DNA from 3 places in the Halobacillus sp. H74 genome. Region 2 is predicted to be linked to each of the others. Evidence: riboswitches for the same ligand, from Rfam matches in the RefSeq annotation. Region 2 holds a riboswitch; each other region holds the start of a gene.
The links. Region 2 has a riboswitch for S-adenosylmethionine ahead of metK (methionine adenosyltransferase). Riboswitches for the same ligand answer to the same signal wherever they lie in the genome.
Positions count from the first base shown of each region.

Region 1: linked by a shared signal. The riboswitch ahead of metE (5-methyltetrahydropteroyltriglutamate--homocysteine S-methyltransferase) and the one ahead of metK (methionine adenosyltransferase) in region 2 are both predicted to bind S-adenosylmethionine.
Region 3: linked by a shared signal. The riboswitch ahead of ACTWPX_RS02315 (5-methyltetrahydropteroyltriglutamate--homocysteine S-methyltransferase) and the one ahead of metK (methionine adenosyltransferase) in region 2 are both predicted to bind S-adenosylmethionine.

Region 1 covers NZ_JBQQCI010000004.1:267,460-272,040, forward strand. The annotation lists gene metE (5-methyltetrahydropteroyltriglutamate--homocysteine S-methyltransferase) at 1-2,140, opposite strand, end outside; cobalamin riboswitch at 2,271-2,478, opposite strand; SAM riboswitch class I at 2,535-2,648, opposite strand; gene ACTWPX_RS10595 (class I SAM-dependent methyltransferase) at 2,807-3,064, shown strand; gene ACTWPX_RS10600 (hypothetical protein) at 3,073-3,459, shown strand; gene ACTWPX_RS10605 (n-acetylglutamate synthase) at 3,615-3,953, shown strand; gene ACTWPX_RS10610 (DinB family protein) at 4,191-4,581, shown strand, end outside.
Region 2 covers NZ_JBQQCI010000004.1:568,264-572,844, forward strand. The annotation lists gene pckA (phosphoenolpyruvate carboxykinase (ATP)) at 1-792, opposite strand, end outside; SAM riboswitch class I at 1,078-1,191, shown strand; gene metK (methionine adenosyltransferase) at 1,414-2,610, shown strand; gene ACTWPX_RS12125 (gamma carbonic anhydrase) at 2,648-3,160, opposite strand; gene ACTWPX_RS12130 (lysophospholipase) at 3,220-3,996, shown strand; gene ACTWPX_RS12135 (tetraprenyl-beta-curcumene synthase family protein) at 4,052-4,581, shown strand, end outside.
Region 3 covers NZ_JBQQCI010000001.1:481,894-486,474, reverse strand. The annotation lists gene ACTWPX_RS02335 (bifunctional 4-hydroxy-2-oxoglutarate aldolase/2-dehydro-3-deoxy-phosphogluconate aldolase) at 1-558, shown strand, start outside; gene ACTWPX_RS02330 (LacI family DNA-binding transcriptional regulator) at 749-1,753, shown strand; gene ACTWPX_RS02325 (hypothetical protein) at 1,851-1,985, opposite strand; partial or broken gene ACTWPX_RS02320 (SIS domain-containing protein) at 2,007-2,195, shown strand; SAM riboswitch class I at 2,390-2,491, shown strand; gene ACTWPX_RS02315 (5-methyltetrahydropteroyltriglutamate--homocysteine S-methyltransferase) at 2,595-3,716, shown strand; gene ACTWPX_RS02310 (aldo/keto reductase) at 3,836-4,581, shown strand, end outside.

The sequences.
Region 1 (4,581 bases), 300 kb from region 2:
TGTTTGCTTCCATCTCTTCCACATGCGGAACTCTAGGACTGTGGATGTCATAAACTCCTAGACCAATTCCTTTTTCATAGGATATTTTCTCAAAGTCAGCTACAATTTCTCCATGGCTGCGCGCGGCTTCAATAGAAATGACATCTGCGTCCAATTGGTCGATGGTAGTCATAATCGTTCCAAATTCGGAATAACACATGTGTGTATGAATTTGGGTTTCATCTTTGACCAACGACGTTGCAAGTTTGAAGGCATATACAGCTTTTTCTAAATAATCGTTCTGTTTTTCTTCTTTAAGTGGTAATCCTTCGCGTAAGGCAGGTTCATCGACTTGAATCATACGAATACTCTTATCTTCCAAGGCTTTTACTTCTTCTTGTAAAGCTAAAGCAACTTGCTTTGTTACTTCAAATCTGCTGATATCCTCTCGAACAAAGGACCAATTAACAATTGTGACCGGTCCTGTTAACATTCCTTTTATCGGTTTATCTGTCAACGATTGCGCATAGGCTATTTCCTTCAACGTCATCGGTTGCTGGTGGACAACCTCTTTATAAATAATCGGTGGTTTGACGCAGCGAGATCCATAGGACTGCACCCAGCCAAACCTTGAAAATACAAATCCCTCCAGTTTCTCACCGAAAAATTCAACCATATCGTTCCGCTCAAATTCCCCATGCACTAAAACATCCAGTCCCCATTCTTCCTGTCGACTGATCCACTCAGATATATTGTTTTTAATAAAAGTTTCATAGTAGGAGTCTGTCCACTCCCCTTTTCTCCAATTCATTCTCGCTTTCCGAATCCCATTTGTTTGAGGGAGACTGCCGATTGTCGTTGTCGGAAGTAATGGGAGGTTGAAATATTTCTCCTGAAGCTTCTGACGAGTACGATAATCAGAGGCTCTTCCGATTTTTTGTTCTTCCCATGTATTCGTTCGATCTTTTGAGGAATCCTTTTGTTCCTTGTCCCCCCATAACTGGATAAGGGCTTCCTTTTGTTTAGTCAATGTTTCTTCCACTGATTCTTTTCCTTCGTTTAATGCTTTCGTCAAGAGGGCTGTTTCCTGCAATTTTTGATCAGCAAAAGAGAGACCGTCTTTCAATACAGGATCAATCTCCTTCTCCGTCTCTATGGTTACAGGAACATGCAATAAACTGCAGGAAGGCTGCACAATAAGACGTTCGTTATCTACCTTTTTTAAAATTGTTTCCAGCTGTGTTAGCTGTTTTTCCAGGTCTGCTCTCCAAATATTTCTTCCATTTATTACACCAGCAGCGAGGGCTTTTTCCTTTGGAAAACCGTATGTTTTCAAATTATCCAGGTTTTTCCCACTATCGTGAACGAAATCAAGACCGATACCAGCCACAGGAAGTGAGACGACTTCTTCATAATGATCGACGGCTTCAAAGTATGTTTGAATCAAGATGTTTACATCCGGCAATTGCCTATGGATCAATTCATAGACTTCATTGAAGAGTTGAAGATCCTCTTTTGTAGTAGAAGTGCAAAGGATCGGTTCATCGAACTGCACCCATTCGGCCCCGGCGTTTTTCAGTTCTTGAAGCACTTGGATGTATAGAGGGACAAGCTTCTTCAAAAGGAAGTTTCCCTTGTTTTTTTCAACACCCTTCGCAAGTGTAATGAAAGTCATTGGACCTAAAAGGACGGGCTTACCAATAATGCCAAGGTGTTCTCTTGCTTCGTTAAAATAATGAAGAGGGAAATTATTGATTAATTCAGGATTTGAATTTCCATCAATTTCAGGGACAATGTAGTGATAATTTGTATTAAACCATTTTGTCATTTCAGAGGCTACGACTTCATCATTTCCACGGGCAATATCAAAATAAGTATTAAGGGAGTCACTTTGATTATAGTTTCCGAAGCGTTCAGGGATCAGACCAAACATAAAAGACGTATCAAGCACGTGGTCATAGAGAGTGAAATCCCCTACAGGAATAAGGTCAACCCCTTTATCCATTTGCTTTTGTAAATGGTCAAGGCGAATTTTTTTCATTTCATCCAATAATTGATTTTCAGAAATTCCACCTTGCCAAAAGCGTTCAAGTGACTTTTTCCATTCTCGTTTTTCACCAATTCTGGGATAACCAATTGTCGAAGTTATTACACTTGTCATCACGATGCCTCCTAATGATTTTTTCAATAAAAAAATCCCTCTATTTATTAGAGAGATGGTTATGACGTTAAAAAACTCATACGGACGTAAAATGCATGCGCGCCAAAACACCTCCCTATTCCTCGTAGGTTTAGTGTACGTTCAACAGGCAGGTCTCCTGACTTATGTTCAACACAAACCTGAGCCTTCCCATCGAGATTCATAAATAAGATAGTGGCATGCAAGCAGGTTTGCTCCTATATACAGTGGCGGGACCGTGCCGGACTTACACCGGACTTCCCTTTTAAGCTGCCTAAGATCGAAGTGGTTTAGGCAGCACCTGAAGATATACGATATTAAATTTTCTTCATAAATACAAAAACCTCTCAATTTGAGAGGTTTAGACATTCGACCTCTCTTATTTTTCAAAGCACTTGCTTCGCTGGAATTAGCACCTAAATCAACGTAGGTATATTGATTCGGCTGCCGGGTTTCATAGGGCCAGTCCCTCCACCTCTCTGAATAAGAGATTATGATTTATGATTAAAAGAAATACTAGCATGGGGTTTCGAGGCTGTCAAATTGGATAGTTAAAATTAATAGAAAAGAGCAATACATCGACTTCAGTGATCTGATTTGCAATAATTGGTAGTAATATATAAATGCAACCATATGGAGGGAGAGCTATTGATAACACAGGCCAAGTATTGGGACGAACGTTTTAAAGAAGGGGAAATTTGGGGTGGATCACCATGTCCTTCAGTGGATATGAGCTTGCCGCATCTAAGAGATAACCATATCCGTTCAATCCTTGTACCAGGATGTGGTTACGGTAGTAATAGTTTAGAATTAGCTCAAAGTGGATTTAAGGTTAAAGGTATAGATGTCTCATCAGAAGCTATAAAGCTTGCATGCAGGAACATAAGTGCCGAGAAAGAAACATAGAGTATCAAGTGGAAGACGTACTTAAACCAAATGATACTAAGGAGAATTTTGATGCGATTTATTTATCAAATGTTTTACACCTATTTTTAAAAGATGAACGTACTTTACTTATGAACCAAATGAATAAGCTATTAAAGCAGGAAGGTTTAATGATTTTTACTTGCATATCTACTGAAGACCATAAGAATTTCGGGGTTGGAGAAGAAATTGAGGAAAATACCTTCTTACATGATGGTAAGTCATTGCATTTTTATGATGAAAAAGAAATTGACCATGAATTACCATCTAACTTTAAGGTTTTAGAGCTGACATTACATACTCAAACAGAAACAGATCCAGCTGGGAACAAAGAGGATTTGGTTTTATGGTTTGTGGTCGCTAAGAAAGTATCTTAAGGAAATGGAAGGATCTAGTGATTGTAATGAATGTTATCTCGATTTCTAGTCTTCAGGAATAGGGGCGATTCAAAAATAGTGGATGTCTCCTTTTTTATTCAAATTTTAAAAATTGTATGATAATATTGTAGCTTACAAGTTCAAGGAGGGATTAAATGATTCATTATAATAATCGCCAATTTGTTTCAATAGAGAATACGGAAAGTGGTGAAGTATCTTCCAAAACTTATTTTGACTACTATCAAGAAGGAAATATCCTTTATGCTGATTACTCAGGGGGAGAGATAGTCAAAGGGAAATTAGTAGGAATAGTAAATACCGATGACACTTTAGAATTCCGATATAATCATGTGAACACATCAAATGAAATCAGAGGAGGGAAGTGCAAATCAGTTCCCCACTTAAACTCTGAGGGGAAAATTGAGCTACATGAAGATTGGCAATGGCTTGATAAAGATCAAACCAAAGGAAAATCCATAGTTAGGGAAGTTTAATGGTTATTACATAAAGAATATAATAAAACATTTGAGTTCTTTTAAATTATATTTCAATTTCAAATCTTCAACAATAGGGGCTTTCCTTTAGTAATTTGGGAAGAGCTTATTTAGTGCTGATCTAAATGGGATATTGACTGGTTTGATATAGAGATATAACCAAGGCAAGTCTGAGCTGAATGTTTGAGGACGGTAAGGTGGAAAGCTAGAATTATAGGTAAGAAGGGAGATGATAACATGAACGAAGGACAGATTTTTCAACAGATCAACCTGGTAAGAAAAGCGACGTTGAAGGAATTGGACAATGTCACAGAAGAACAGGCGGATAAACAGCCGGAAGGATTCAGGAACACGATCCGCTGGAACCTCGGACACATTTACGTGGTGCAAAACTCATTGATTGCTAAGTTCGGCGGCAAACCGATCGAAACGCCGTCCAGCTATCTTAAACTGTTCGCACCAGGCACAAAACCGGCCGATTGGCATGGCGACATCCCGACACTTGCTGAGCTGAAGCAAGAGCTTGAGGAACAGCCGGCTAGACTGAAGGAAGCGCTCGCAGGGCAGCTGGATGATGAAGCGGCAGAAGCCTTCTTATCCCTGCCGACAGTTGGAGAAATTCTGAATT
Region 2 (4,581 bases):
GAATACTCCGTAACTGGACCAAGCATGCTCATCATCCCCGATTAATCGGCGCTGTGGATCAGCAGACAAAGTGGTTTTCCCTGTCCCGGAGAGTCCGAAAAATAAAGCGACATCTCCTTCTTTTCCGACATTTGCCGAACAGTGCATAGGCAGGACGTTCTTTTCAGGAAGAACGTAATTCATCACAGAAAAGATGGATTTTTTTATTTCTCCTGCATATTCTGTGCCGCCTATAAGTACAACACGGTGTTTGAAGGAAATCATGATGAATGCTTCAGAGTTCGTACCATCTACACTGGGGTCCGCTTTGAAGGTTGGTGCTGAAATGACTGTGAATTCAGCTTCGTGATCTTCAACTTCTGAAGTCTCAGGACGTATGAACATTTGTCGGGCGAACAAATTGTGCCAAGCGAATTCGGTAAGTACTTGAAGGGGGAGGCGGTGTTTCTCATCAGCTCCTGCATAACCTTTGAAAACGAATAATTCATTTCTTCCCTTCAAATAATCCAGAACTTTATGGTACAGATTTACGAACGTGGAGTCATCGATAGGTTTATTGACAGTTCCCCAGTCGACTTTATTTGCAGTCGTCTCATCTTTTACGATGAATTTATCTTTTGGTGATCTACCAGTGTAAGTACCTGTCGTTGCTTGAACGGCCCCTTTTTCCGTTAAAGTTCCTTCATTACGATATAAGATCCTTTCCACTAAATGTGGAACAGATGATTGGTGTTGGACATGCTCTTGCGCTAATAAGAGGTTTAATTCTGACATTTGATTGATGGTACTCATATGCGTCGACCCGCCTTTATATTAAAATTTAAATGTAAGCTAATCTGGAATTAGTATAACACATTAATCACAATAGTCCATACTATTATTGAAAATGCTTTCATGATATTAATTTCTATATATATGTGGGAAATACCTTGTTATCATCTTATGTAATATACTAATGAACGTTTACGATTGAAGAAAGGATCGACCACTTCCACATGGTCCTTTTCCCTTAGAAAAGCTTAGTATTCTAATTGACATTAAACATGGATTTCGATACGATAACTGAGAACGGAAACTCTCTTATCCAGAGTTGGTGGAGGGACAGGCCCTTAGAAACCCAGCAACCGTCTTTTCAAATGACATGGTGCTAACCTGAAGCAAGGAATGAGAACACTCCTTGGACGATAAGAGCGAAAGGAAGCAGCCCCTTTCCTCGATATAGGAAGGGTTTTTTCTTTTTTATGAGAAATATCCGTAGCAGGTGGAAAACCTGGTGATATTCCTATGTAAAAGCTCAATTGGTTGTGAAATGATTCAACAAGAAAATATATGAAACAGCTTATTAGTTTCTGCACATACTGGTAAAGAGTTCCGTCTAATACTTTGTACTTACAGAAGGAGGAGTTTTTCAGAATGCCTGCCAACCGCCGGTTATTCACATCAGAATCTGTTACAGAAGGACACCCTGACAAAATTTGCGATCAGATTTCTGATGCCATTTTAGACGAAATTTTAAAAAATGACCCGAACGCGAGGGTTGCATGTGAGACAACAGTTACAACGGGACTGGTGCTTGTCTCCGGAGAGATCAGTACTAATACTTATGTAGATATACCTTCGATTGTCCGTCAGACAATCAAAGAAATAGGATATACACGAGCGAAGTATGGATTTGATGCCGATACTTGCGCTGTATTGACAGCCATCGATGAGCAATCTCCTGATATTGCTGGAGGCGTTGATGTTGCTTTAGAATCTCGAGAAGGTAAGATGAGTGATGATGAAATTGAAGCCATTGGTGCTGGAGATCAAGGTCTGATGTTCGGATTCGCTAACAACGAAACAGACGAACTTATGCCGCTTCCGATCGCTTTGGCTCATAAACTTTCTAAACGCCTGGCAGATGTCCGCAATGATGGTACCTTGGATTATTTGCGTCCAGATGGAAAGACTCAGGTGACGATAGAATATGATGATAAGGATCAACCGGTCAGGGTTGATACAATTGTCATTTCTACTCAGCACGCAGAGGAGATCACACTTGAGCAAATCAAGAAAGATTTAAAAACCCACGTCATAGACCCTGTCGTACCTAATGGTTTGATTGATGATGAGACAAAGTATTTCATTAATCCTACTGGCCGCTTCGTTATCGGTGGACCTCAAGGAGATGCAGGGTTGACGGGGAGAAAAATCATTGTCGACACCTATGGAGGTTACGCTCGTCATGGAGGCGGTGCTTTCAGTGGTAAAGATGCTACCAAAGTTGACCGTTCTGCTGCGTATGCTGCCCGTTATGTAGCAAAAAATATAGTCGCTGCGGATCTTGCTGATTCTGTAGAAGTCCAATTAGCATATGCGATTGGAGTGGCCCAACCTGTATCGATCTCCATCAATACGAATGGTTCAGGGAGAGTATCGGAGGAGAAACTTGTCGAAGCTGTTCGCGAATTGTTCGACCTTCGTCCGGCCGGGATCATTAAAATGCTCGACCTTCGTCGGCCGATTTACCGCCAAACAGCTGCATATGGTCACTTTGGCCGGACAGATGTAGAATTTCCTTGGGAAAAAACAGATAAAGCAGCTCAATTGAAAGATCGGTTTAAATAATAAAAAACTGCCTCCACTTTACCGTGGAGGCAGTTATTTATTTCTGCTGTTTTTTATAATATTGTCCTTTTTCAACATAGCTTGCGCGAATGCGATTCAACTCTTTAATGTCATCATTATTCAATTCTCTGATCACTTTAGCCGGCCGACCGAAAGCTAGTGTATTTGGAGGGATCACTTTACCGGGCGGTACTAGACTCCCTGCACCGATGAATGCCTGTTCCCCGATTTCCGCACCATCCAGAATAAGCGAACCCATCCCGATTAAAGCATTTTCCCTTATATGAGCAGAGTGGAGTGTAACTTGATGGCCGACCGTCACGCCATCCTCAATGATCAAGGGTTGATCAGGGCTTTGATGCAGAAGGCTGAGATCCTGGATGTTTGTGTTTTTACCGATATGTACTGGTGCCACATCTCCTCGTATTACTGTTTTAAACCATATGCTTGCCATTTCACCTATGGTGACGTCACCTGTAATAACCGCATCATCCGCTACGAAAGCGCTCGGGTGGATGTCCGGATGCTTTCCTTTATATTCGCAATACATACTGAACCCCCTTATAATATAGTTGATAATAGTATATCAGAAGAAAAGGGGGGAACGCTGTGAAGAAATTGGAGTCTGTTGACGATATCGCTACCATCGTTCTCGTACACGGGGCCTTTGAACATGGTGGCAGGTACAAGGAATTAGTGGAACGTTTACGTCAGGATCACTTTTCAGTCATATATGGCGACCTTCCCGGGCAAGGTGTTTCAGAAGGGAAGAAAGGACATATCCATTCTTTTAAGGATTACACCAATACAATCAAATCCTGGGTGGAGCAGGCAAATCCTGAAAAAAAGATATTCATCATTGGCCATAGCATGGGAGGGTTGGCTGTGATTCGGTTCATGGAAGAAAAACAAACAAAAGTAGATGGAGTGATTCTGTCCTCACCAGCGGTTAGTATCTTGAATAAAGCAAGCAAACCTTTAGAGGCAGTTTCTTATCTCCTGAACCATATCACCCCTTCACTTAGGATCAAAGCTTCTCAGCAGCCAGAAATCATAACAAGGAATCCTAAGAAGATTACGGAATTCAATGAGGATCCATTGATTATTGATAAAGTTTCTGTTCGGTGGTATCGTGAATTTCAAAAGGCGACACGTCAAGCATTTTTGAATATTGACAAATTCCCTGATGTCCCTCTGCTGGTCATGCAGGCAGAAGCGGATTACATGGTTGACGCTCAAAAAACTACAGAGTGGTTTGATAAAGTCGTTTCGAAAGAAAAGAGCTATAAACAGTGGCCTGGGCTTTATCACGAAATTTTTAATGAACCGGAATTTGAAGAGGTTTATCGCTATACACGGTCTTTTATCGATAATCATTTTAATTAATCTGCAAGGAGGCAACATCTTGATAGGTTCTGTTCCAAAAAATGCCGTCCACCTCATGTATCAAGTTTACAAAAATATTTTCCCTGCCGTTCATCAAGAACTTGAGCGATGGATTGAACTTGCAAAAGCTATACCAGATGAAGAGTTGAGAACTCAAGCACTTGCCAGCATTGAAGAAAAAACGTTCCATTGCGAAGGGGGAGCAATCTATTCCGTGTTAGCAGGGAATGAAGCAAGAGAGGCGATTCGCTTCATAGTTGCTTACCAAACCATTAGTGATTATTTGGATAATCTCTGTGATCGCAGTACTTCAATGGATCCTGAGGATTTCAGAATGTTGCATCAATCTATGACAGACGCTCTCACTCCAACTAATGAAACAAAAGATTACTACCGTTATCGTGAGGAAAAGAATGATGGCGGGTATTTACATCAACTAGTAAAGACTTGTCAAGATGTACTGGGGAAAGCTGAAGGGTATGAGATGGTGGGTGACTATACTTTGAAGCTAGGGTCCCTATACAGTGATCTGCAGGTACATAAACATGTTATTGAAGAAGAGAGAATACCACGGCTTCAGCAATG
Region 3 (4,581 bases), on a different contig from region 2:
CTTGTTCAGGCATTTATCGACGGGGGAGTGACAGGAATAGAGATTACGATGGATTCGGAGGATGCCCTGCGGGTCATTACGGAAGTGAAAGAGGAGTTTGAAGAGAAAGCAGTCATCGGTGCTGGGACGGTAATGAATAAGGAACAGGCAGAAAAGGCGATTTCAGCAGGTGCTGACTTTATATTTGCTCCGATTTTATGTAAAGAGACAGTCGAATACACAAAAGAACAGGGGGTTATTATGATCCCTGGCGTATTTACTCCCACTGAAATGCACCTTGCAGATCAATGGGGAGCGGATATGGTGAAGGTTTTCCCTGCCAATGTGCTTGGGCCGAAGTTCCTGAAGGATGTCAGCGGACCTTTAAGCCACATCCAAATGATGCCAACTGGAGGCGTCAATCTTAATAATCTTCAATCCTTCATGGAGGCTGGTGCGGTAGCTGCGGGAATAGGAGGTTCTCTCGTTAATAAATCGTTGATCGAACGTGAGAATTGGACAGAACTTCAAGAACTGGCAGAGCAATATGTGGAGAAAGCGGGCTTAGTCAAGGTGTAAGGGAAAATGCCTTATCATCTCTCCAAGTTATAGGGGGCTCATGGCAAGACAGCCGCATCCTCGTTTCTAACCTTGATAACTGAATAGGGGGAATAAGTGGATGGAGTCGCCCTTCACTTGTATACTCTAATAATAGGTGGGCTAACCGAATTTATTATACGGAATATATTTAAAGATATGGAGAGTTCAAATGAAAACGGTGACTATTTCCGATGTTGCTACACACGCAAAGGTATCAAAGAGCACAGTTTCTCAATATTTAAATAAACGATATGACTATATGGGTGAAAAGACGAAACAGAGAATTGAACTAGCAATTGAAGAATTGGGTTATCAACCTAATATTGTTGCACGAAGCCTTAAGCAGAAATCTACAAAGACGATCGGAGTGATTGTAGCAAATATTCTACACAACTTCACAACAGAAGTAACAAGGGCGATTGAGGATGTATGTATCAGTTCTGACTATCACACCATCATATGTAACGCAGATGATGACCCTGAAAAAGAAAAGCATTATATCGAAATGCTACGAGCGAAACAAGTAGATGGGCTGATCATCTTTCCTACAGGTGATAACAGAGGATTATATGAAAAAATGCTCAAGGATCGCTACCCTGTCATCTTTTTAGACCGTAAAGTGGAAGATATTCCTATTTCATCAATCTTATTAGATAATGAGATGGCTTCAGGCCTGGCTGTAGAACACTTCGTTCAAAAAGGTTACAGTCGTATCGGCATGATAACCACTTCTATCATCAATCACATCACGCCGAGGTTAGAACGTATTCAGGGTTATGAAAAAGCCATTCATAAAGAAGGGCTTCCTTTTGTTGAAGAGTATGTGAAAAGTGCGGAGCCTACGAATATCCAGCGGGTGCTTGAAGAGTTATTGGACTTAGAAGAACCTCCTGAAGCAATCCTCGCCGGAAATGACCTTGTATTGATCGAAATATTGAAATACGCAAAACAAAACGGTATGAAAATTCCTGAAGACCTGGCTGTCATTGGTATTGATGATGTTTCTTTTGCCAGCTTCTACACACCAGCGATTACAACGGTGGCCCAACCAACATTTGAAATAGGAAAGATGGGGGCCGAAGCTTTACTGGATAAGATCAGGAATAACAAAGTAGAAGATGAACTTCTAAATTACAGATTCGATCCCCATTTAATGGTCAGGGACTCAGTTTAGAGAAAACATATGAGGTGTTAGGTTGAATTTGCAATAACAGAGATAACGAATTATTTTTGTTTGAAGAAAAATTCCGAGATGACAGTAGCTGGAGGAATTAATCCACATTACCGCAGGTTTCAGCGTAACCCCCGACAACGTCATGGTAGGAATGGTGATCATAAAGCACGGAATCCTGTCTGTCATTGCTTCCAAATGAAAGGAGAGATAGAGGACCTATGAAGCACATCATCCAAACCGTCTCCTGTCCACGGCCACTCGTATTTTCGTTTCAGGCGAAGGACGATCTGGTTTGATGGGGAAAGCTTTCGCTATGCGGTTGATGCATAGTGGGTATGAAATTTACGTAACAGGAGAAACGATTACACCAAGTATTGAAAAAGATGATTTATTAATTATTATTTCGGGATCAGGAGCCACCTCATCACTTCTTCAATATGCTGGATCTGACCGATTTCCATGTCAATAAACCGACGACGCATCTGAGGGCTCCCTTTGACAAGATTGAGAAAATAATAGAGCGCTAAGTGAATATACTCTTGTGTGAATTTTTCCGGGGATAAAGATCATAGTTCAGAATAATTTGTCAATTTCTGGTTCTTCCTGTATAGTAGACTTTAAAATCAAATACATTGTTTCTTATCCAGAAAGGTGGAGGGACTGGCCCGGTGAAACCTTAGCAGCAGACTTTCGATAGTACTGTGCTAATTCCAGAAGCGATTTGCTTGGAGATAAGAAGAGAAAATGATTCGTATTCCATTCAGCCCCTCTTCTTATATAGAAGAGGGGTTATTTTGTTTCATGTGAAATCACAAATCATAAGGAAGGCGGGGATAAGCCCATGTCAGTATCAACAGAAAGAAATGTGAAGAGACAACCATTCAAAGGAGATCATGTCGGCAGCTTTTTACGTCCTGAACGTCTGAAACAAGCACGCGCAAAGCAGGAGAGAGGAGAGATTACAGAACAGGAATTAAGAAAGATTGAAGATGAAGAGATTATTAAATTAGTAGAAAAGCAAAAGGAAGCGGGCTTGAAAGCTGTAACGGACGGAGATTTCCGGCGCAGCTGGTGGCACTTCGACTTTCTTGAAGGACTGGATGGGGTCGAAGGGTTTGAGGCTGAGCGCGGATTGAAATTTGATGGGGTGGAAACGAAAGCGCGCGGAATCAAAGTGACAGGGAAAGTGGGTTTCACCGATCATGATATGATAGAACACTTTCGTTTTCTGAAAAAGAACGCAGGGGACGCGGTCGCCAAATTAACGATCCCAAGCCCTAATATGCTTTTATTCCGAGCGGAAAGGGAAGAGGGTATTTATGAAAGTGATGAAGCCCTTGTCGATGACCTGATAGCTGCCTACCAAGGGTTCATACAGAAAATTTATGAGGAAGGATGCCGCTATCTTCAGCTTGATGATACATCATGGACGACTTTCTTTTCTGAAGAAGGACGCACATCCATCGAAGAGAAGGGAAAAAATCCAGAGGAAGTGGCAGAACTGTGTGCACGTGCCATCAATGAGGCGATAGCAAACAGACCAGCGGACATGCTCATCACAATGCATATCTGCCGGGGGAATTTCCGTTCCACCTTTATGACAAGCGGCAGTTATGAGGCGCTTTCTGAAACGATTTTCGGAGGATTGGATGTCGATGGACTGTTCCTTGAATTTGACGATGAGCGCTCCGGAGGTTTCGAACCCCTTCGTCATGTCCGGCGTCCAGACCTTTCGATCGTTCTCGGCTTGATCACCTCCAAATTCGGTGATTTGGAAGATCCGGAACGAGTGAAAGCGCGTATTTTGGAAGCGTCCGATTATGTAGCAATGGACCAATTGTGTTTGAGCCCTCAATGTGGATTCGCATCAACGGAAGAAGGAAATGAAATTACTGAACAACAGCAATGGGGTAAAGTACGTCATGTGGTGAACATTGCCGACGAAGTGTGGAATGAAGGGTAAATAATGTTTTAATAACCTTCCAGCCGGCTACACATAGAATGTACCGTTAATTGGTAGATGATTTATTTTTCTATAGTTGGTTATGCAACTATAGGTTTTCTCAAAGGAGGAATAGATTCATGAAATCACTAGAGAATGCACTGAAACATAAAGTAGGACTAGGTACCGCACCTTTAGGTAATATGTTCCGGGACGTGCCGGAAGAAGAAGCGCAGAAAACAATCCAAACCGCTTGGGACCAGGGAGTGCGCTATTTTGATACCGCCCCTTTTTATGGCGCTGGTTTAGCAGAGATCCGGGTAGGTGAAGTGTTATCAAAATATAATCGTGATGACTATGTGATAAGCACAAAAGTAGGTCGTTATATGACTGAAGAAACAGAAGAGAATGAAGGTCTGTTCGAACATGGCCGTAACAATCAAGTCATCACAGATTACACGGAAGTAGCAACGAAAAGGTCGATCGAACAGAGTCTGGAACGTCTACAAACCGACCGTTTGGACATGGTCTTCGTTCATGATGTTTCTCCAGATTTCCATGGTGATGCATGGACCGAAAAGTTTGAACAAGCTAGAAAAGGAGCTTTCCGCGTGCTGTCCCGTCTTCGGGAAGAAGGTGTCATCCGTGCCTGGGGACTAGGTGTCAATACGACAGAACCGATTGAACGTGCGATGGATCTGGAGGACACAAAACCGGATATCTGTTTATCTGCTACGCAATATACCCTTTTACAACACGAACAAGCATTACAGGGTATGATGGCAAAGGCTGAAGAAAACGATGTGGACATTGTGGTCGGAAGCCCTTATAACTCCGGGGTACTGCTTGGCGGTGATCATTATAACTATGAAAAAGCGGGCGATGA